DNA from 2 places in the Streptomyces sp. GS7 genome. Region 1 is predicted to be linked to the other one. Evidence: predicted binding sites of a transcription regulator. Region 1 holds the regulator's gene; the other holds the start of a gene.
What was found. Region 1 encodes HrcA, which represses chaperone genes, less so after heat shock. Its sites were predicted from a motif close to TTNGCACTCNGNNNNNCNGAGTGCNAA; they were not measured.

Region 1 (9,945 bases):
GCAGGATCGCGAGCTTGGCCTCGTACCCGTCGTCGCAGGGGCCGTCGATGTCGCCGAGTTCGGTCTCGTACCAGGCGGCCTCGCCCGCGAGTTGCTCGCGGTAGACCTCGACGGCGGACGTGTCGGCCAGCGAGGGCTGCGGCATGAAGAGATTGACGCCGAAGGGGTGGTCGGTCAGCGCCCGGAGCTGTTTGATCTCCTGGTACATGCCGTCGGCGGTCTTGTAGCCGGCGGCGAGGAAGCCGAGCCCGCCGGCCTGGCAGACCGCCGCGGCCAGCTCGGACCCGGAGGCGCCGCCCGCCATCGGGGCCTGCACGATGGGGTGACGGCAGAGATCGGTGAGCGCGGTGGGCATGACCACATCGTGTCACGCCCACCGCCCTGCCCCGAACCGGGGCACCGCCTCGAAGTGCGGAACGGCCGGCCGGGGTACACCGTGTGCCTACCGCCCGTTGAACGCGTCCTTCAGGCGGGAGAAGAGGCCCTGCTGGCCGGGCTGGAACTGCCCGGTGGGACGCTCCTCGCCACGCAGCTTGGCCAGGCGGCGCAGGAGTTCCTCCTGCTCGGGGTCGAGCTTCGTCGGGGTCTGGACCTCGACATGGACGATCAGGTCGCCCCGGCCGCCGCCGCGCAGATGCGTCACGCCCCGCTGGTGCAGCGGGATCGACTGGCCGGACTGGGTGCCGGGCCGGACGTCGACCTCCTCCATCCCGTCCAGCGTCTCCAGCGGGCACTTCGTGCCCAGCGCCGCCGCCGTCATCGGGATGGTCACCGTGCAGTGCAGATCGTCGCCGCGCCGCTGGAAGACCGCGTGGGGCAGCTCGTGGATCTCGACGTAGAGGTCGCCGGCGGGGCCGCCGCCGGGGCCGACCTCGCCCTCACCGGCCAGCTGGATGCGGGTGCCGTTGTCGACGCCGGCCGGGATCTTGACCGTGAGCGTACGGCGCGAGCGGATCCGGCCGTCGCCCGCGCACTCGGGGCACGGGGTCGGCACGACCGTGCCGAAGCCCTGGCACTGCGGGCACGGCCGGGAGGTCATGACCTGGCCGAGGAAGGACCGGGTGACCTGCGAGACCTCACCGCGGCCGCGGCACATGTCGCAGGTCTGCGCCGACGTCCCGGGCGCCGCGCCCTCACCGCTGCAGGTCGTGCAGACCACGGCGGTGTCGACCTGGATGTCCTTGGTCGTGCCGAACGCCGATTCGCTCAGCTCGACATCGAGGCGGATCATCGCGTCCTGGCCGCGGCGGGTCCGCGAGCGCGGTCCGCGCTGCGACGCCGTGCCGAAGAACGCGTCCATGATGTCGGAGAAGTTGCCGAAGCCCGCGCCGAAGCCGCCCGCGCCGCCGCCGGCACCGCCGGACTGCGACAGGGGATCGCCGCCGAGGTCGTAGACCTGCTTCTTCTGCGGGTCGGAGAGGACCTCGTAAGCGGCGTTGATCTCCTTGAACCGCTCCTGGGTCTTGGGGTCCGGGTTGACGTCCGGGTGCAGCTCGCGCGCCAGCCGCCGGAATGCCTTCTTGATCTCGTCCTGCGAGGCATCGCGCCGTACGCCCAGGACCGCGTAGTAGTCCGTGGCCACTTACGACTCCGCCAGGATCTGTCCGACGTAACGTGCCACTGCGCGTACCGCTCCCATCGTTCCGGGGTAGTCCATGCGGGTCGGTCCGACCACGCCCATTTTTGCGACGGCCTCGTCGCCCGAACCGTAGCCGACGGCGACGACCGAGGTGGACGTCAGGCCCTCATGAGCATTCTCATGCCCGATACGTACGGTCATGCCCGAGTCCTTGGCCTCCCCGAGCAGCTTGAGCAGCACCACATGCTCCTCAAGGGCCTCCAACACCGGCCGGATGGTCAGTGGGAAATCATGCCCGAAGCGCGTGAGATTGGCGGTACCGCCGATCATCAGCCGCTCCTCGGTCTCCTCCACCAGAGTCTCCAGCAACACCGACAGTACTGTCGAGACCGTGCCGCGGTCGTCCTGCTCGAAGGACTCCGGAAGATCCTGCACCAGCTGCGGCACGTCCGTGAACCGCCGCCCGACGACACGGCTGTTGAGCCGCGCCCGCAGGTCCGCCAGGGACATCTCGCCGAACGGCGACTGGCAGTCGACCAGCCGCTGCTCGACCCGTCCGGTGTCCGTGATCAGCACCAGCATCAGCCGCGCCGGGGCCAGCGCCAGCAGCTCGACGTGCCGGACCGTGGACCGCGTCAGGGAGGGGTACTGCACGACCGCGACCTGCCGGGTCAGCTGCGCCAGGAGCCGGACCGTCCGGCCGACCACGTCGTCGAGGTCGACGGCGCCGTCCAGGAAATTCTGGATGGCGCGCCGCTCCGGGCTGGACAGCGGCTTGACGCCGGCCAGCCTGTCGACGAAGAGGCGGTATCCCTTGTCGGTCGGGATCCGCCCGGCGCTGGTGTGCGGCTGGGCGATGAAACCCTCGTCCTCCAGGGCCGCCATGTCGTTGCGCACGGTGGCCGGGGAGACCCCCAGCTTGTGGCGCTCGGTGAGCGCCTTGGAGCCGACCGGCTCCTCCGTGCCGACGTAGTCCTGGACGATGGCGCGCAGCACTTCGAGCCTGCGTTCGCTGAGCATCCCGCGCACCTCCAGTCCGGCCGTCCCGCCGTGTGTCGTCTCTCCTGGCACTCACCTCAGCCGAGTGCCAGACCCAGTAAGTGTACGGCCGGGTAGCACGGATGCGGCAAGGGCGGGCGTGGTGGGGAGTTGCCCGGGGCCGCGGAGTCCGACCCCGGGAGCGCCCCTCGGCGCCCCCCGACCGCTCCCCGGCCGGCACCCGGTCCGGGCCGCCGGAACGGCCGACCGTCGCGCAACGCTATCGCGATGGCGCTAGCGTCTCGGTATGCGCACTGCATGGGAAGAGGCAGGCTGGGAACAGCTCGACGACGGTGTCGTCCGGCGCCGGATGCCCGGCTGGGACGAGACGGTCGGGGTGATCGCCGGCACCGCCGGGGTCATGATCGTCGACACCGGCGCCACCCTCCGCGACGGCGCCGAACTGCGCCGTACGATCCGCGGCGTACTGGGCCGCGACGTGACGCACATCGCACTGACCCACCCGCACTTCGACCATGTGCTGGGCACCGCCGCCTTCGCGGGCGTCGAGGTGTTCGGCGCGGCCGGCCTGGGCGAGCTGCTGCTGCGCAGCAAGGACGAGCTCCGGCACTCCGCGGTGCGGCACGGCGTCGACCGGGACGCCGCCGCGGAGGCCGCCGACCTGCTGGTCGCGCCGCACCACCACGTCCACGGCGAGCTGACCGTCGACCTCGGCGACCGGCAGGTGCTGCTGGCCAACGTCGGCCCCGGCCACTCCGCGCACGACCTGGCCGTCCTGGTGCCCGGCCGGCACGGTTCCCCGGAGATCGTCTTCTGCGGTGACCTGGTGGAGGAGTCGGGCGAGCCGCAGGCCGGGCCGGACGCGCTCCCCCAGCAGTGGCCCGCCGCCCTGGACCGGCTGCTCGCCCTGGGCGGCGAGGACGCGGTGTACGTGCCAGGCCACGGCGCCGTCGTCGACGCCCGCTTCGTGCGCGCCCAGCGCGACGCCCTCGCCGCCCGCTTCGGCCCGCCGCCGTCCTGAGCCGCCGCCCCGCACCGCTCTCCGCTTCCGCCGCTCCCCCCCTTCCGCCCACCGGTCCGGCCGGTCGGTCAGTCCCACCGGTCCGGCCGGTCAGGCCGGTCGGCCCGCAGAAGTCCGTCCACAGAACAGGCCCTCATGCAGAGCAAGCGCTACCGCCCCGACCTCACTCCCCCGTGGAAGAGGCAGCAGCCGGCGCCCGAAGTGCCCGCCGATCCCGATCTGGTCGTCGAGGAGGTCACCACCGGCTACTGCGGCGCGGTGATCCGCTGCGAGAAGACCGCCGAGGGTCCGACGGTCACGCTGGAGGACCGGTTCGGCAAGCAGCGGGTCTTCCCGATGGCGCCGCGCGGCTTCCTCCTGGAGGGCAGGGTCGTCACGCTCGTACGCCCCCGGAGCCGCCCCGCGCCGAGCGGTCCGGCGCGGACCGCCTCCGGGTCGATCGCGGTCCCCGGCGCCCGCGCCCGGGTCGCGCGGGCCGGCCGCATCTACGTGGAGGGGCGGCACGACGCCGAACTGGTCGAGCGCGTCTGGGGCGACGACCTGCGCATCGAGGGCGTGGTCGTGGAATATCTGGAGGGCATCGACGACCTCCCGGCGATCGTCCGCGCCTTCTCCCCCGGCCCGGACGCCCGGCTCGGCGTCCTGGTCGACCATCTCGTGCCCGGCTCGAAGGAGTCCCGGATCGCGGCCGAGGTGACCGGTGCGCACGCGCTGGTCGTCGGCCACCCGTACATCGACGTCTGGGAGGCCGTGAAGCCGTCCTCGGTGGGCATCGCGGCGTGGCCGGCCGTACCGCGCGGCCAGGACTGGAAGACCGGGGTGTGCCGGGCGCTGGGCTGGCCGGAGAACACCGGCGCGGCCTGGCAGCGGATCCTCTCCGGCGTGCGGTCGTACAAGGACCTGGAGCCGGCCCTGCTGGGGCGGGTCGAGGAACTGATCGACTTCGTGACGGCCCCGGAGGGGGCGTAGCGGGCCCGGGGCATGTGGTGCGCCGGGGCCGTGGCGAGCGCACTCTGGTAGCAGCGATTCCGGAGGTGACCGTCATGTTGAAGACCGTTGTCGGATGGCATGTCGAGCTGGAATTCGAGGAGGACACCCACCGCACCCGGGCCGCCGCGCTGGTCCGGCTGCCCGACGGGACCGAGGTGCGGTCCCATGGTTATGCCAGCCGCCACCCCGCCGACGGGAACCAGCCCCGGGTCGGCGAGGAGGTCGCGGGCGCACGGGCGCTCAACGACATGGCGATGCAGCTGCTGACCAAGGCCCACGACGAGATCGACCAGGAGTCGGGGCGGCAGTCACGCCCGCTGACCCACTGACGTGCCCCGCTGGCCCGCTGGCCCACTGATCCACTGATCCACTGACGTACGGTGCCGCGCCGACGTGCCCGTGATCCGCTGAAGTTCCGTGCTGCGCCGACGCGTTGGGCCGGCGCCCCGTGGACCCGGTGACCCGGTGGCCGTCCCGTGCCCGGCGGCCGGGCGGTCGGACCGCGCCTGACCGGCGAGGGCCCGCCGGTCGGTCCGCTCGGTCCACCCGGCCCGTCCCCTCAGTCCACCAGGTCTCGCACCACCGCGTCCGCCAGCAGCCGCCCGCGCAGCGTCAGCACCGCGCGTCCCGCCTCGTACGGGCCGGGCTCCAGGAGGCCGTCGGCCAGTGCGCGGGCGGCGGCGCGGGCGCCCGCGGGGGCGAGGAGGGAGAGCGGGCAGCCGCCGGCGAGGCGGAGCTCCAGGAGGATGCGCTCGACGCGGCGGTCCTCGTCCGGGAGGACTTCGCGGCCGGCGCCCGGGGAGCGGCCCTCGGCGAGGGCCTGGGCGTAGGCGCCGGGGTGCTTCACGTTCCACCAGCGGACGCCGCCGACGTGGCTGTGCGCGCCGGGGCCGGCGCCCCACCAGTCGGCGCCGGTCCAGTACAGCTCGTTGTGGCGGCAGCGGGCGGCTTCGGACGTGGCCCAGTTGGAGACCTCGTACCAGGTGAAGCCGGCGGCGGTGAGCCGGTCCTCGGCGATCAGGTAGCGGTCGGCGTGCACGTCGTCGTCGGTCATCGGGATCTCGCCGCGGCGGATCCGGCGGGCCAGCCGGGTGCCCTCCTCGACGATCAGCGCGTACGCGGAGACGTGGTCGGGGCCGGCGCCGACGGCCGCGTCGAGGGAGGCCCGCCAGTCGTCGTCGGTCTCGCCCGGGGTGCCGTAGATCAGGTCGAGGTTGACGTGCTCGAAGCCGGCCGCGCGGGCCTCGGCGACGCAGGCTTCGGGGCGGCCCGGGGTGTGGGTGCGGTCGAGGATCTTCAGGACGTGCTGCCGGGCGCTCTGCATGCCGAAGGAGACGCGGTTGTAGCCGGCCGCGCGCAGCTCGGCGAGATAGCGGGGGTCGACGGAATCCGGGTTGGCCTCGGTGGTGATCTCGGCGCCGGGGGCCAGGCCGAACTCGTCGCGGAGGGCGGCCAGCATCCGGCCGAGGTCGGCAGTCGGCAGCAGGGTCGGGGTGCCGCCGCCGACGAAGACCGTCCGCACGGGGCGGGGGTCGTCGCCCAGCACCTTGCGGGCCAGGCGGATCTCCTCGACGACCGTGTCGGCGTAGGTCTCGCGGGAGGCCGGGGCGCCGCCGGAGCCGCGCAGCTCGCTCGCGGTGTAGGTGTTGAAGTCGCAGTAGCCGCAGCGGGTCGCGCAGTACGGCACGTGCAGGTAGAAGCCGAGGGGCCGGCCGGCGGCGCCGGTCAGCGCATGGCGGGGCAGCGCCCCGTCCTCGGGCATCGGCTCACCGTCTGGCAGTGCGGAAGGCATGGGGTCCATTGTCCGTCATGCGGCGGCGGTCCCGGCTCGGCTCCGGCGGCGGCCCACGTCACACGCCCGACCCGCCCCGGGGGGGGCCGCTCCGCCCCTGAGCCGTCGGGCGGTCCTAGGTGTTCTGTCCGGGGAGGTTGTGGACGGTGAGGCAGGTCTCGGCTGGGATCTTGAACAGGTGAGGGCCTTCCGGGTTCGGTGTGGATTGCGACGTCTACACCGACCGAAAGGCCCTCGTGCCCCACCGTAATGCACCCCTGACCGAGACTGGACGGCTGCGTCTGGCCCGCTGCGTCGTCGACGAGGGCTGGACCCTGCGGCGGGCCGCCGAACGCTTCCAGGTCTCGCCCACCACCGCCCAACGCTGGGCCGACCGCTACCGGCTGCTGGGTGAGGCGGGGATGGCAGACCGTTCAAGCCGCCCACACCACAGCCCGCGCCGCACCCCGACACGCACGGAACGGCGCATCATCAAGGTCCGCCTCCTGCGCCGGTGGGGCCCGGCCCGCATCGCCCACCTGCTGCGACTGGTCCCCTCGACCGTGCACCGCGTGCTGACCCGGTTCGGCCTGGCCCGCCTGACCCACCTGGACCGGGCCACAGGCCGGCCGATACGCCGCTACGAACGCGACCGCCCCGGCGAGTTGGTCCACGTGGACATCAAGAAGCTCGGCAACATCCCCGACGGCGGCGGCCACAGGACACTCGGCCGGCAAGCAGGCCGCAAGACCCGCTCGGGAGTCGGCTACAGCTACATCCACACCGCCGTCGACGACCACTCCCGCCTGGCCTACAGCGAGATCCACACCGACGAGAAAAAGGAGACCGCCACCGCCTTCTGGACCCGGGCCCAAACGTTCTTCACCACCTGCGGCATCACCGTCGAACGCGTCCTGACCGACAACGGCGCCTGCTACAAGTCCCACACCTGGCGCGATGCCCTCGCAGCAGCCGGGATCACCCACAAGCGAACCCGGCCCTACCGACCACAGACCAACGGCAAAGTCGAACGCTTCAACCGCACCCTGCTTGACGAATGGGCCTACGCGAAGCCCTACCGCTCAGAGACCGAACGCCGCGAAGCGTTCCCCCAATGGCTCCACACCTACAATCACCACCGCGGACACACCGCGCTCAAGGGCAAACCACCCGCCAGCCGCGTCCCCAACCTCACAGGGCAATACACCTAGGGCACCCCGTTCGCCGCCGCGCGGGCCGCGGCCTGGAGGACCAGCAGCGCCAGGTCGTCGTCCGGCGGCGTCGGCCCGAAGGCGTGGACCGTGCGCCGGATGTGCTCGGCGATGTCCTCGGCGCCCTGCCCGGCCGCCGCGGCCAGGGCCTGGGCCAGCCCGTCCTCGTCGTCGAACAGCCGCCGCCCCGAGCGGCGCTCGGTCACCCCGTCGGTGACGCACAGCAGCGTCTCCCCGGGGCGCAGGTCGAACGACTCGCTGACGTACGCGGCGTCCTCGACGACCCCCAGCAGCATCTGCGGCGCCGCCACGACCCGGACCGCGCCGTCCGCACCCAGCACCAGCGGCAGTGGGTGGCCGGCGCTGGCCAGGGTGCAGCGGGCGCCGCCGGCGCCGCCCCGGTACGGCACGATCTCGCCGTACAGGAGGGACAGGAAGCGGGCCTGCTCGCCCTCCTCGCGGATCTCGACGGGCGCCTCGGCCCCGGCGCCGGCCGCCGCCACCGCCGCCGCGACCGCCGCGACCGAGTCGGCGGCCTCGCGCGCCATGGTCTTGTTGAGCCGGTCGAGCACCTCGGAGACCCCGAAGCCGTCGCGGGCCAGCAGCCGCAGCACCGGCCGGGCCAGGCCGGTGACCGCGGCGGCCTCGGGGCCGCTGCCGCAGACGTCGCCGAGGGCGAAGCACCAGCGGCCGTCCCCGGCCTCGAAGAGGTCCCAGAAGTCGCCGCCCGCCCAGGCACCCTCGCGCGGTTCGTAGACCACCGCGGAGTGCACCCCGGGCACCCGGGCCCGGCCGCGGGGCAGCAGCCGCCGCTGGAGGACCTGGCTGATGCGCTCCTGGCGGCTGTAGGCGCGGGCGGTGGCCAGCGCCCGGGCGGCCCGGCGGCACAGGTCCTCGATCAGCGCGACCACCTCGTCGGGGAAGTGCAGCAGCCCGGCCCGGCCGAGCAGCACGGTGCCGAGCCGGCGGCCACCGGCGACCAGCGGGCAGGCCAGGGCGGCGCCGCCGGGCTCGTAGTGGCCCGGTTCGTGCGGCCAGGGCCAGGGCGCCGCGGTGGGCCTGCCGCCCAGGGCCTCCCCGGCGGCGACGCCCGGCGGCTGCTTCTCCAGGGCGGTGCGCAGCGCGTCGATCCGGCCCTCGGACAGGTGCCAGACGCGTGCCAGCCGCGGCGCCTCGCCGCTCATCGCCAGCCCGCGTCCGGGGGCGCCGCCGTCGCCGTCGTGGAGCCACACCGCGCACCAGTCGGCGAGCCGCGGAACGATCAACTGGGCGGCCAGGGAGGCGACTTGGTCGGCGTCGAGCTGTCCGGAGAGCAGGTCGGACGCCTCGGCGAGGAAGGACAGCGCCCCGCTGTCGACGCCGCCCCGGCCGCGGGCCCGGCCGGCGGTCGCGTCGGGGCCGTCGAGGCCGTCGGGCGGGGCGGTGCGGCGGGGCACCGGGGCGAGGAGTTCGGCGGCTCGCAACCCGCGCCGCAGCAGCTCCTCGTCGACCGCGCCGTACTCATCGCACTCGCCGTACGCCCCGAACGCCCCGTCCACCACCTCCGGTTCCGGCCGTACGCCCTCCGGGGCGCCCACCGGCAGCCGGAACCACACGGTCTTCATCGCCCGGCGGTAGGTCACGCCCCACGCCTCGGCCACCGCGCTGATCAGCTGGAGGCCGTGGCCGCCGCCCTCGTAGGCGCCGGTGTCCTCGCGGGCGCGGACCGGCTGCGTGGGGTGCCGGTCGGAGACCTCGACGACCAGGCCGGCGCGCGGCGGCTCGTCGGGGTCCACTCCCGGCGGGGCGTCCGGGAAGGGCCCCGGCTCCGCGTCCGGGTCGAGCCGGCAGCGCAGTTCGACGGTGGTCCCGGCGTGCACCACCGCGTTCGTCACCAGCTCGCTGACCAGCAGTACCGCCTCGTCCGCCAGCCGGTCGGTGAGCCCCTCGGCGCCGGGCAGCCGCTGGGCGGCCCAGTCGGCGAACGCGCCCCGGACGAACTGCCGCGCGGCGGCCGCCGCCCGCGGGTCGCCGGGCAGACTGGCTCGCAGGGACCGCGTGGCGGCTCCCGCAACGTCGTTCCGTTCAGACGAAGTTGTCGTCCTCATTGAGCAACTCCCGAGCAGCTCCCCTGCAGCGCCGGATGCGCCACCGCCAGGGTGACAGAACGAGCGCACCCATAAGCGGTGAGTTACGGAAGTACGTGGTCAGCGCCGTCAATTCGGCTGACGCCGCACGGTAGTTGACCGACACGGGAAGATACGTCCGAATCAACCTGTATGGACAACTTCACCCGCACCGCCCGTCCGCCCGGACACCGCGGTGCGGGGCGGACCGCCCGGCCCGCCCCGCACCCGCCGTCGCCGGGTCCTATGCCTCCCGCGACCCGGCGTAC
Region 2 (9,945 bases), 900 kb from region 1:
CGGCCGGGCCTAGCGCGCGCCGTACTTCCGGCCGGTGCGGGAGGTCAGGCCGCCCAGGACGCCGCGCGGGGCGAGCTTCACCGCGCCCATCAGGGCCTTGTAACGCGGGTCCGGAATGGACAGCGACTTGCCGCGGGCCAGGTCCTTCATCGCCGCGTCCACCAGCTTGTCCGCATCCAGCCACAGCCAGCCCGGGACGTTGTCCGTCCCCATCCCGGCCCGCTGGTGGAACTCGGTCCGCACGAAACCGGGGCACAGCGCCATCAGCCGCACCCCGTTGCCGGCCAGGTCGCGGGCGGCGCCCTGGGTGAACTGCACGACCCATGCCTTGCTCGCCGCGTACGTACCGCGCGGGACGAACGCCGCCACGGAAGCGACATTGACGACGGCGCCGCGCCGGCGCTCGCGCATCCCTCGCACCGCGGCCGTGGTCAGCCGCAGCACGGCCTCGCAGTGCACCTTCAGCATCCTCAGCTCGTCGGCCATCGGGACTTCGAGGTATTCGCCCTTGTTGCCGAAACCGGCGTTGTTGACCAGCAGGTCCACCGGGTGCCGGGAATCGCCGAGCCGCGCCTCGACGGCGGCGATGCCCTCCTCGGTCGCCAGATCGGCGCTCAGCACCTCCGCCTCGATGCCGTGCCGGTCGTGCAGTTCGGTGGCCTGCTCCCGCAGCCGCTTCTCGTCGCGGGCCACCAGCACCACGCTGTGGCCGTCGCTCGCGAGACGGCGGGCGAATGCGGCGCCGATGCCGGACGTCGCTCCTGTGATCAATGCAGTCGTCATACCGGCACGGTATCCGGGTCGGGGCGGCCGGTCGTCCCTGCCCGGTACGGCGTTCACCCGTCAGCCCGGCCGGAGTTCGCCGCCGACGGGCGGCGGACGGGGGTCGGCGGGGCCGCCCCGGGGTAGTCCCCCCGCACGGACGGAACCCCGCGGCAGCGCCGGCCCCACCGGTCGGCCGCCGCCCGACCGAGGAGGACCGTTCACCCCATGCGCCCCGCCACGGACACCCACCGCACCGCCCGCCGCCCGTCCCTGCTGCTGTCCATGGGCCCGGGGGTCGCCGAGCGGCTGCTCGACGACCGGCACCACGCGCGGATCGAGGCCCTCGCCCGTACGGACTCCCGCCTCGTGGCGCACCGGCTGGCCGACCCCGCGCCCGAGGTCGCCAGGGCCCTCGCCGAGGCGGAGGTGCTGCTCACCTGCTGGGGCGCGCCGCGGCTCACGGCGGAGGTGCTGGCCGCGGCCCCCCGGCTGCGGGCCGTCGTGCACGCGGCCGGGTCGGTCAAGCACCACGTCACGGACGCCTGCTGGGCCCGCGGCATCGCGGTCGCCTCGGCCGCCGCCGTCAACGCACTGCCGGTCGCCGAATACACCCTCGCCGCCATCCTGTTCGCCAACAAGCGGGTGCTGCACGCGGCCCACCGCTACCGCGCGCTGCGCACCGCGCACGACTGGCCGCGGGAGCTGGCCGGCGCCGGCAACCACGGCCGCACCGTGGGCATCGTCGGCGCCTCCCGTATCGGCCGCCGGGTGATCGAGCTGCTGCGCCCCTTCGCGCTGCGGGTGCTGCTGTACGACCCGTTCGTGGACGGCGCGGAGGCGGACCGTCTCGGTGTGGCGGCGGCGCCGCTGGACGAGGTATGCGCCGGGAGCGACATCGTCAGCGTGCACGCCCCCGCGCTGCCCGCCACCCGGCATCTGATCGGCGCCCGCCAGCTCGCCCTGATGCCCGACGGCGCCACGCTCATCAACACCGCGCGCGGCTCGCTGGTCGACGAGGCGGCCCTGCTGCCCGAGCTGCGCAGCGGGCGGCTGGCCGCCGTACTGGACGTCACCGAGCCCGAACTCCCGCCCCCGGACTCGGCGTTGTACGAGCTGCCGAACGTGCTGCTGACCCCGCATGTCGCCGGTTCGCTGGGCGGCGAGCTGCACCGGATGGCCGACCACGCGCTGGACGAGCTGGAGCGGTACGCCCAGGGGCTCCCGTTCGCCGACCCGGTACGGCCGGAGGGGCTGGCGCACTCGGCCTGACGGCCCGGCGGCCCGCTGCTGTACCTGGAAGCCCGCTGTACCTGGAGGCCCGCTGCGGCCTGGCCGGCGGTGCGTCAGGCGGCCCGGCGGGCGCCGCGGCACCATGGCCGAGGCCCGGCCCCGCGGTGGCGGGACCGGGCCTCGGTGGGAGCTGACGCGTACGCGGTCAGGGGTCAGTGCGCGTGGCCGTGACCGTGACCGCCGTCGGCGGCCTCCTCCTCTTCCTTCTTCTCGACGACCAGGGTCTCGGTCGTCAGCAGCAGGGAGGCGATGGAGGCGGCGTTCTCCAGGGCGGAGCGGGTGACCTTGACCGGGTCGATGACGCCGGCCTTGACCAGGTCCCCGAACTCGCCGGTCGCGGCGTTGAAGCCGTTGCCCTTGTCCAGCTCGGCGACCTTCGAGGTGATGACGTAGCCCTCAAGGCCGGCGTTCTCGGCGATCCAGCGCAGCGGCTCGACGGCGGCGCGGCGGACCACGGCGACACCGGTGGCCTCGTCGCCGTCCTTGCCGAGGTTGCCGTCCAGGATCTTGACGGCGTGGACGAGCGCGGAGCCGCCACCGGAGACGATGCCCTCCTCGACCGCGGCGCGGGTCGCGGAGATGGCGTCCTCCAGACGGTGCTTCTTCTCCTTCAGCTCGACCTCGGTCGCGGCACCGACGCGGATGACGCAGACGCCGCCGGCGAGCTTGGCGAGGCGCTCCTGGAGCTTCTCGCGGTCCCAGTCGGAGTCGGTGGTCTCGATCTCGGCCTTGATCTGGGCGACGCGGCCCGCGACGTCCCCGGAGTTGCCGCCACCGTCGACGATGGTGGTGTCGTCCTTGGTGACGGTCACGCGGCGGGCGGTGCCCAGCACGTCCAGACCGGCCTGGTCGAGCTTGAGGCCGACCTCCTCGGCGATGACGGTGGCACCGGTGAGGGTGGCCATGTCGCCGAGCATCGCCTTGCGGCGGTCACCGAAGCCGGGGGCCTTGACGGCCACCGCGTTGAAGGTGCCGCGGATCTTGTTGACGACCAGGGTCGACAGGGCCTCGCCCTCGACGTCCTCGGCGATGATCAGCAGCGGCTTGGAGGCGCCGGCCTGGATGACCTTCTCCAGCAGCGGCAGCAGGTCCTGGATCGAGGAGATCTTGCCCTGGTGGATCAGGATGTACGGGTCGTCGAGGACGGCCTCCATACGCTCCTGGTCGGTGACCATGTACGGCGAGAGGTAGCCCTTGTCGAAGGCCATGCCCTCGGTGAAGTCGAGCTCCAGCCCGAAGGTGTTGGACTCCTCGACGGTGATGACACCGTCCTTGCCGACCTTGTCCATCGCCTCGGCGATCAGCTCGCCGACCTGCGGGTCCTGCGCGGACAGCGCGGCGACGGCGGCGATGTCGGCCTTGTCGTCGATCGGGCGGGCGGTGGCGAGCAGCTCGTCGGAGACGGCCTTGACCGCGGCGTCGATGCCCTTCTTCAGGGCGGCCGGGGAGGCGCCGGCGGCGACGTTGCGCAGACCCTCGCGGACCAGCGCCTGGGCCAGCACGGTGGCGGTGGTGGTGCCGTCACCCGCGATGTCGTTGGTCTTGGTCGCCACCTCCTTGACGAGCTGGGCACCCAGGTTCTCGTACGGGTCCTCGACCTCGACCTCGCGGGCGATGGTGACACCGTCGTTGGTGATGGTCGGCGCGCCGAACTTCTTGTCGATGACGACGTTGCGGCCCTTGGGGCCGATGGTCACCTTGACCGTGTCGGCAAGCTTGTTGACGCCGCGCTCAAGGGCGCGACGGGCGTCCTCGTCGAACTTCAGGATCTTCGCCATGGGTGCTTCAAGTCCTCTCGTTGCGATCGTCGGCCTCGCCGCCGTGACCGCTCTCGCTCAGACGAACTGCGCCCCTGCCCCGGTCGGTGAGAACGCGGGAACCAGGGGCGCAGATCAGGGCAAATCTGGGTGACTTACTTCTCGATGATCGCGAGCACGTCGCGAGCCGAGAGAACGAGGTACTCCTCGTTGCTGTACTTCACCTCGGTGCCGCCGTACTTGCTGTAGAGCACGACGTCGCCGACCTTGACGTCGAGCGGCAGGCGCTCGCCGTTCTCGAAGCGACCCGGGCCTACGGCGAGGACGGCGCCCTCCTGGGGCTTCTCCTTCGCGGTGTCCGGGATGACCAGGCCCGAGGCCGTGGTCTGCTCGGCGTCGAGCGGCTGGACCACGATGCGGTCCTCAAGCGGCTTGATGGCAACCTTGGAGCTGGTGGTCGTCACGATCCGACCTCCCCCTTCGGAGATCTCACGGGGTTAACTGTCTGAGGTGGCGACCAGGTGGATCCGTCGTCGCGGGTGCCGGACCTGCCCGTCGCTGTGTTGGCACTCCCCGGTGGAGAGTGCCAACGCTGAGACTATGACGCCGTTAGCACTCGGTCAAGCGGAGTGCCAGCGCGCCGGGGACGCGTACCGTGTCCCTGTCGACGGCCGCCGGGTGGACTCGGACACACCTTGCTGTTCCGCTGCAACCAGGCCCGGCGATGCCCCGTCTAGCTCCCCGGACCGCTGACAACCGGGCCAAGACCCGGCCGCACCGCGGCCCTGACCATCGATGGCGGAGGAACCGTGCGTGGACTGACCAGCGCCCCCCAGGATCCCGGGGGCCCGGAAAGCGACGCCGAGCGCACCATGACGTTCGCGGCGCTCGCGCAGGCCCCGAACCGCCGGCGAACCGAAGCCTGGCTGCTCGGCTTCGTCGTCCTGATCACCGTCTTCGGCTACGCCTACACCGAGCTGTCGATGAAGGACTCGCTGCCCGGCGGGCTGGCCGGCTTCGCGGTCAGCATGTTCTTCATCGCGCTGGTCCCGCACCTGGTCGTCCGCCGCTTCGCGCCGCGCGCCGATCCGCTGATCCTGCCGCTGTCCACGCTGCTCACCGGCATCGGCCTGGTCCTGCTGCACCGGCTGGACATCACGTACGCGGAGAAGCCGCGGCTGAAGATCGGGCAGGCGGCCACCGGGCAGTTGGTGTGGACGGTCATCGGGGTCGCGGTCTGCATCGTGATCCTGATGGTGCTGCGCGACCACCGGATCCTGCAGCGCTACATCTACCTGACGATGGCGGTCGCGCTGGTGCTGCTGATGGCGCCGGCCTTCTTCGGCGCGGACATGTACGGCGCCAAGCGCTGGATCCTGCTGGGGCCGCTGTCGCTGCAGCCCGGCGAGTTCGTGAAGATCATGATCGTGGTGTTCTTCGCGGGGTACCTCACGGTCAGCCGCGATGCACTGGCGCTGTCGGGGCGCCGGGTCATGGGCATGCAGCTGCCGCCCGGCCGGCAGCTCGGGCCGATCTTCACGATCTGGGTCATCAGCCTGCTGGTGCTGGTCTTCGAACGGGACCTGGGCACCTCGCTGATCTTCTTCGGCGTCTTCGTGATCATGCTCTACATGGCCACCGAGCGCACCAGCTGGGTGATCTGCGGCCTGGCCATGGCCGTGGTCGGCGCCGGCGTCGTCGGCTCCACCGAGCCGCACGTCAAGGGCCGTGTGATGGCCTGGCTGCACCCGATGGACATCTTCCTGCCGCCGAACCAGCGGCCGCCGGGCCTGATCTCCGACCAGGCCGCGCAGGCCCTGTTCAGCTTCGGCAGCGGCGGCATCGGCGGCACCGGCCTGGGCCAGGGCCACCCCGAGCTGATCGGCTTCGCCGGCAACAGCGACTTCATCCTCACCACCGTCGGCGAGGAGCTGGGGCTGGCCGGAGTGATGGCCGTCCTGCTGCTGTACGCACTGCTCGCCCAGCGCGGGCTGCGGGTGGGGCTGACCGCCCGCGACCCGTTCGGCAAGCTGCTGGCGGTCGGGCTCTCCGGGGCGCTGCTGCTCCAGGTCTTCGTCGTCACCGGCGGCGTCACCGGCCTGATCCCGCTCACCGGCAAGGCGCTGCCGTTCCTCGCCAAGGGCGGTTCGTCGCTGGTCGCGAACTGGGTGATGGTGGCGGTGCTGCTGCGGGTCAGCGACAGCGCCCAGCGGCGGCGCGAGCCGGTCCGCCCGGCGGCGGCCGCGGACGCCACCCAGCGGGTGCGCCGGATCACCGGCGGCGAGCCCGAGGCGTAGGGCCGAGGCGCCGGGCCCGGCGCGGGCGCGGCCGGGCGGCTGGCCCACAATGGTGCAGATGACCGACCTCGACACCTTCGCCGCGCTGCTCACCCCCGAGGGGCAGGCGCTGCTGGACGAACTGCGGCACCTGGACGCCGCGGACGAGCTGGCCGCCGCGACCCGGCTGCGCCGCGACCACCCCGCGCCGCTGGTCTCCGCCGCCATCGGGCAGGCGCAGCTGCGGCGCCGGGCGGCGGCGAAGTTCGGCGCGGACGCCGAGCGGATGTACTTCACGCCCAACGGCGTCGAGCAGTCCACCCGCACCTCCGTCGCAGCGCACCGCGCCGCCCGGCTGGCCGGGCTCGGCGTCCGTACGCTCGCCGACCTGTGCTGCGGCGTCGGCGGCGACGCGCTGGCACTGGCCCGCGCCGGGATCCGGGTGCTGGCCGTCGACCGCGACCCGCTGGCCTGCGCCGCGGCCCGGGCGAACGCCGAAGCGCTGGGGCTCGCGGAGCTGATCGAGGTGCGCTGCGCGGACGTGACGGAGGTGGACACCGCCGGGTACGACGCGGTGTTCGTCGACCCGGCCCGGCGCAGCAAGCCCCGCGGTGGCCGCATTTTCGACCCGGAGGCGTACTCCCCGCCGCTGTCGTGGGCCGTCGAGACGGCCCGTACGGCGCGGTACGCGGCGCTGAAGATCGCGCCCGGGGTGCCGCACGAGGCGCTGCCCGAGGACGCGGAGACGGAGTGGATCTCCGACGCGGGCGACGTGAAGGAGGCCGTCCTGTGGTTCGGGACGGGCGAGGGCGGCGGCCGGCGGGCCACCCTGCTGCCCTCGGGGGCGTCCCTGCTGGGCGCCGGGCTGCCCGACCCGGAGCCGGGCCCCGTCGGCGGCTGGCTCTACGAGCCGGACGGCGCGGTGATCCGGGCGCATCTGGTCGCCGATGTCGCCCAGGAGGTCGGCGGGCGGCTGATCGATCCGACGATCGCGTATGTGACGGCGGATCGGCTGGTGCCGACGCGGTACGCGACCGCGTACGCGATCACCGATGTGCTGCCGTTCAACGTCAAGAAGCTGAAGGCGCTGCTGCGGGAGCGCGGGGTCGGCGTCGCGGTGATCAAGAAGCGCGGGTCCGCCGTGGAGCCCGAGGAGCTGCGCAGAAAGCTGAAGCTCGGCGGGCCGCATTCCTGCACGGTCTTCCTCACCCGGGTCGCGGGGGCGCCCACGATGCTGCTGGGGCACCCCGCGGCGGACACCGCCTGACGCAGGCCGTTCAGGCCAGGTCCGTCAGGTCCTCGGCGTAGACCTGGGAGAGCGGCTGCGGGCCCACGTACTGCTGGCAGGTGCACTGGCCGGCCTCGTACTGGACCGGCTTGTGGTCCGCGTCCCAGGCGACGGGCACCTGCACCAGCTCGTGGCACTTGCCCTTCTTGTCATGCTTGGCGAGGTGGTGGGTGCAGCCGCACACCGGCTCCGGCGGCTTGTGCGCGGCGGCCAGCTCGTGCCGCTCCTGGCGGGCCGTCTCCAGTCGCTCCATCTTGCGCTCGTGGCGCGTCCGCAGGGCCGTACGGGCGGTGTCGGCCACCTTGGCGAAGCCGCCCGCCATGAAGAAGATGAAGACCCACCAGAACCAGTCCACAGCCTGCCGCCTCCCCGTGCCCGCGCCTGTGCTGCTGCCCAGGGTAAGACCTGCGCCGGGCGGAGCCGCCGTCAGGAGTACAGGTTGTCCTTGCTCAGCTCATGGAAGTGATCATGGTCGGGTGCGTGGTCGTGGCCGTGCGGGCCCGGGACGTGGGTCTCGGTGACCGGGAGCGAGGAGTCCGCCGAGAGGTCCCAGGCGGACGCAGGGCGGTTGCGGGCCACCATCTCCGCGCCGAGGGCCGCCACCATCGCGCCGTTGTCGGTGCACAGCTTGGGCCGCGGCACCCGCAGCCGGATGCCGGCGTCCTCGCAGCGGCGCTGGGCCATCGCCCGCAGCCGGGAGTTGGCCGCTACCCCGCCGCCGATCATCAGGTGGTCCACGCCGCTGTCCTTGCAGGCGCGGACGGCCTTGCGGGTCAGCACGTCGACGACGGCTTCCTGGAAGGACGCCGAGACGTCCGCCACCGGCACCTCCTCGCCGGCTGCCCGCTTCGCCTCGATCCAGCGGGCCACCGCGGTCTTCAGGCCGGAGAAGGAGAAGTCGTAGCGCGGGTCGCGGGAGCCGGTCAGCCCGCGCGGGAAGCGGATCGCCTCCGGGTCGCCCTCGCGGGCCCAGCGGTCGATGACCGGGCCGCCGGGGAAGCCGAGGTTGAGCACCCGCGCCACCTTGTCGAACGCCTCGCCCGCCGCGTCGTCGATCGTCGAGCCCAGCGGCCGTACGTCGGAGGTGATGTCGGGGGCCAGGAGGAGGGAGGAGTGGCCGCCGGAGACCAGCAGAGCCATGGTCGGCTCCGGCAGCGGGCCGTGCTCCAGCTGGTCGACGCAGATGTGCGAGGCGAGGTGGTTGACGCCGTACAGCGGCTTGCCCAGGGCGTAGGCGTACGCCTTGGCGGCCGAGACGCCGACCAGCAGTGCGCCCGCCAGGCCGGGGCCGGCGGTGACCGCGATGCCGTCCAGGTCGCTCGCCGCGACCCCGGCGTCCTTCAGCGCGCGCTGGATGGTGGGCACCATCGCCTCCAAGTGGGCGCGGGAGGCCACCTCCGGCACCACACCGCCGAAGCGGGCGTGCTCGTCGACGCTGGAGGCGACCGCGTCCGCGAGGAGGGTGTGGCCGCGGACGATGCCGACACCGGTCTCGTCGCAGGAGGTCTCGATGCCGAGGACGAGCGGTCCGCCGCGGGAGTCAGCTGAGTCAGCCATGATTCTCATGTTCCTTGTACGGAGGGTGCTTCGGAGGAGGTCTGGGTGGTGCGGCGCATCACCAGGGCGTCGACGTTGCCGGGCTGGTAGTAGCCGCGGCGGAAGCCGATCGGCTCGAAGCCGAAGCGCTCGTAGAGGCGCTGTGCGCGGACGTTGTCCACCCGCACCTCCAGCAGCACCTCGTGGCACTCGAAGTCGGTGGCGGCGCCGAGGAGTTCGGACAGCAGCCGGGCGCCGAGGCCGGTGCCCCACTGGTCGCGGGCGGTGGCGATGGTCTGGATGTCGCCGGTGCCGTCGACGGCGGCCAGCCCGCCGTAGCCGACGATCCGGCCGGCCCGCCCCTCAGCGGCACCTGCCCCAGACTCCGTCCGGGGGGACCCCCACCGCGACGGCGCCTCCAGCTCGGCGACCAGATAGCGGCGGGTGGCCAGCGGCCCGCGGGCGTGCGCCAGCTCGGACCAGAACATGCCGGGCGACCAGGCGTCCTCGGGGAAGAGGTCGCGCTCCAGCTCCAGCACCGGTTCCAGATCCCACCAGCGCATCTCGCGCAGCACGACGGGTGGTGGGGTGCCGCCGCGGTGGAGGTCCCCCCGGACGGAGTCTGGGGCAGGTGCCGTCGAGGGGCGGTAGTCGGGCGACGGGCGGGCGCTCAACGCGGGGTGACCACCTTGTAGTTGGCCGGCACCTGGGCGTCCGGGCGGCGCAGGTACAGCGGCCGGGGCGGCAGCAGTTCCTCGCCCGCGGCCAGCTTCCGCGCGGCCAGCCCGGCGAGCGCGGCGGCGGACTGGTGCTCCGGCCCGTCGCGGCGTACGCCTGTGAACACGGTGTCGTAGAGCAGCGCGCCGGCGCCCACGGCCGGGACCCCGGCCACCTCGTCGGCGATCTCGGCGGGGCGGTTCACGGCCGGCTCGGTCAGGCGGGTGTGCGCGTCCGCGTAGCGCGCCCAGTAGACCTCCTTGCGGCGGGCGTCGGTGGCCACGACGAAGGGCTCGGTCAGGCCGGAGGCGTAGGC

Region 2: groES (co-chaperone GroES) is a predicted target of HrcA. The motif match lies at 4,422-4,448, and genes of this name have one in related genera.

Annotation. Positions count from the first base shown of each region.
Region 1 covers NZ_CP047146.1:1,545,085-1,555,029, reverse strand. Annotated here, with positions in the region: gene GR130_RS06500 (nitronate monooxygenase) at 1-355, opposite strand, end outside; gene dnaJ (molecular chaperone DnaJ) at 443-1,582, opposite strand; gene hrcA (heat-inducible transcriptional repressor HrcA) at 1,583-2,599, opposite strand; gene GR130_RS06485 (MBL fold metallo-hydrolase) at 2,865-3,599, shown strand; gene GR130_RS06480 (DUF3097 domain-containing protein) at 3,735-4,568, shown strand; gene GR130_RS06475 (DUF1876 domain-containing protein) at 4,643-4,918, shown strand; gene hemW (radical SAM family heme chaperone HemW) at 5,149-6,381, opposite strand; gene GR130_RS06465 (IS481 family transposase) at 6,618-7,571, shown strand; gene GR130_RS06460 (SpoIIE family protein phosphatase) at 7,568-9,658, opposite strand; gene GR130_RS06455 (AMP-dependent synthetase/ligase) at 9,921-9,945, opposite strand, start outside.
Region 2 covers NZ_CP047146.1:643,188-653,132, reverse strand. Annotated here, with positions in the region: gene GR130_RS02740 (SDR family NAD(P)-dependent oxidoreductase) at 10-783, opposite strand; gene GR130_RS02735 (hydroxyacid dehydrogenase) at 991-2,034, shown strand; gene groL (chaperonin GroEL) at 2,208-3,833, opposite strand; gene groES (co-chaperone GroES) at 3,968-4,276, opposite strand; gene GR130_RS02720 (FtsW/RodA/SpoVE family cell cycle protein) at 4,685-6,109, shown strand; gene GR130_RS02715 (class I SAM-dependent methyltransferase) at 6,168-7,355, shown strand; gene GR130_RS02710 (hypothetical protein) at 7,366-7,731, opposite strand; gene tsaD (tRNA (adenosine(37)-N6)-threonylcarbamoyltransferase complex transferase subunit TsaD) at 7,803-8,933, opposite strand; gene GR130_RS02700 (GNAT family N-acetyltransferase) at 8,939-9,475, opposite strand; gene tsaB (tRNA (adenosine(37)-N6)-threonylcarbamoyltransferase complex dimerization subunit type 1 TsaB) at 9,583-9,945, opposite strand, start outside.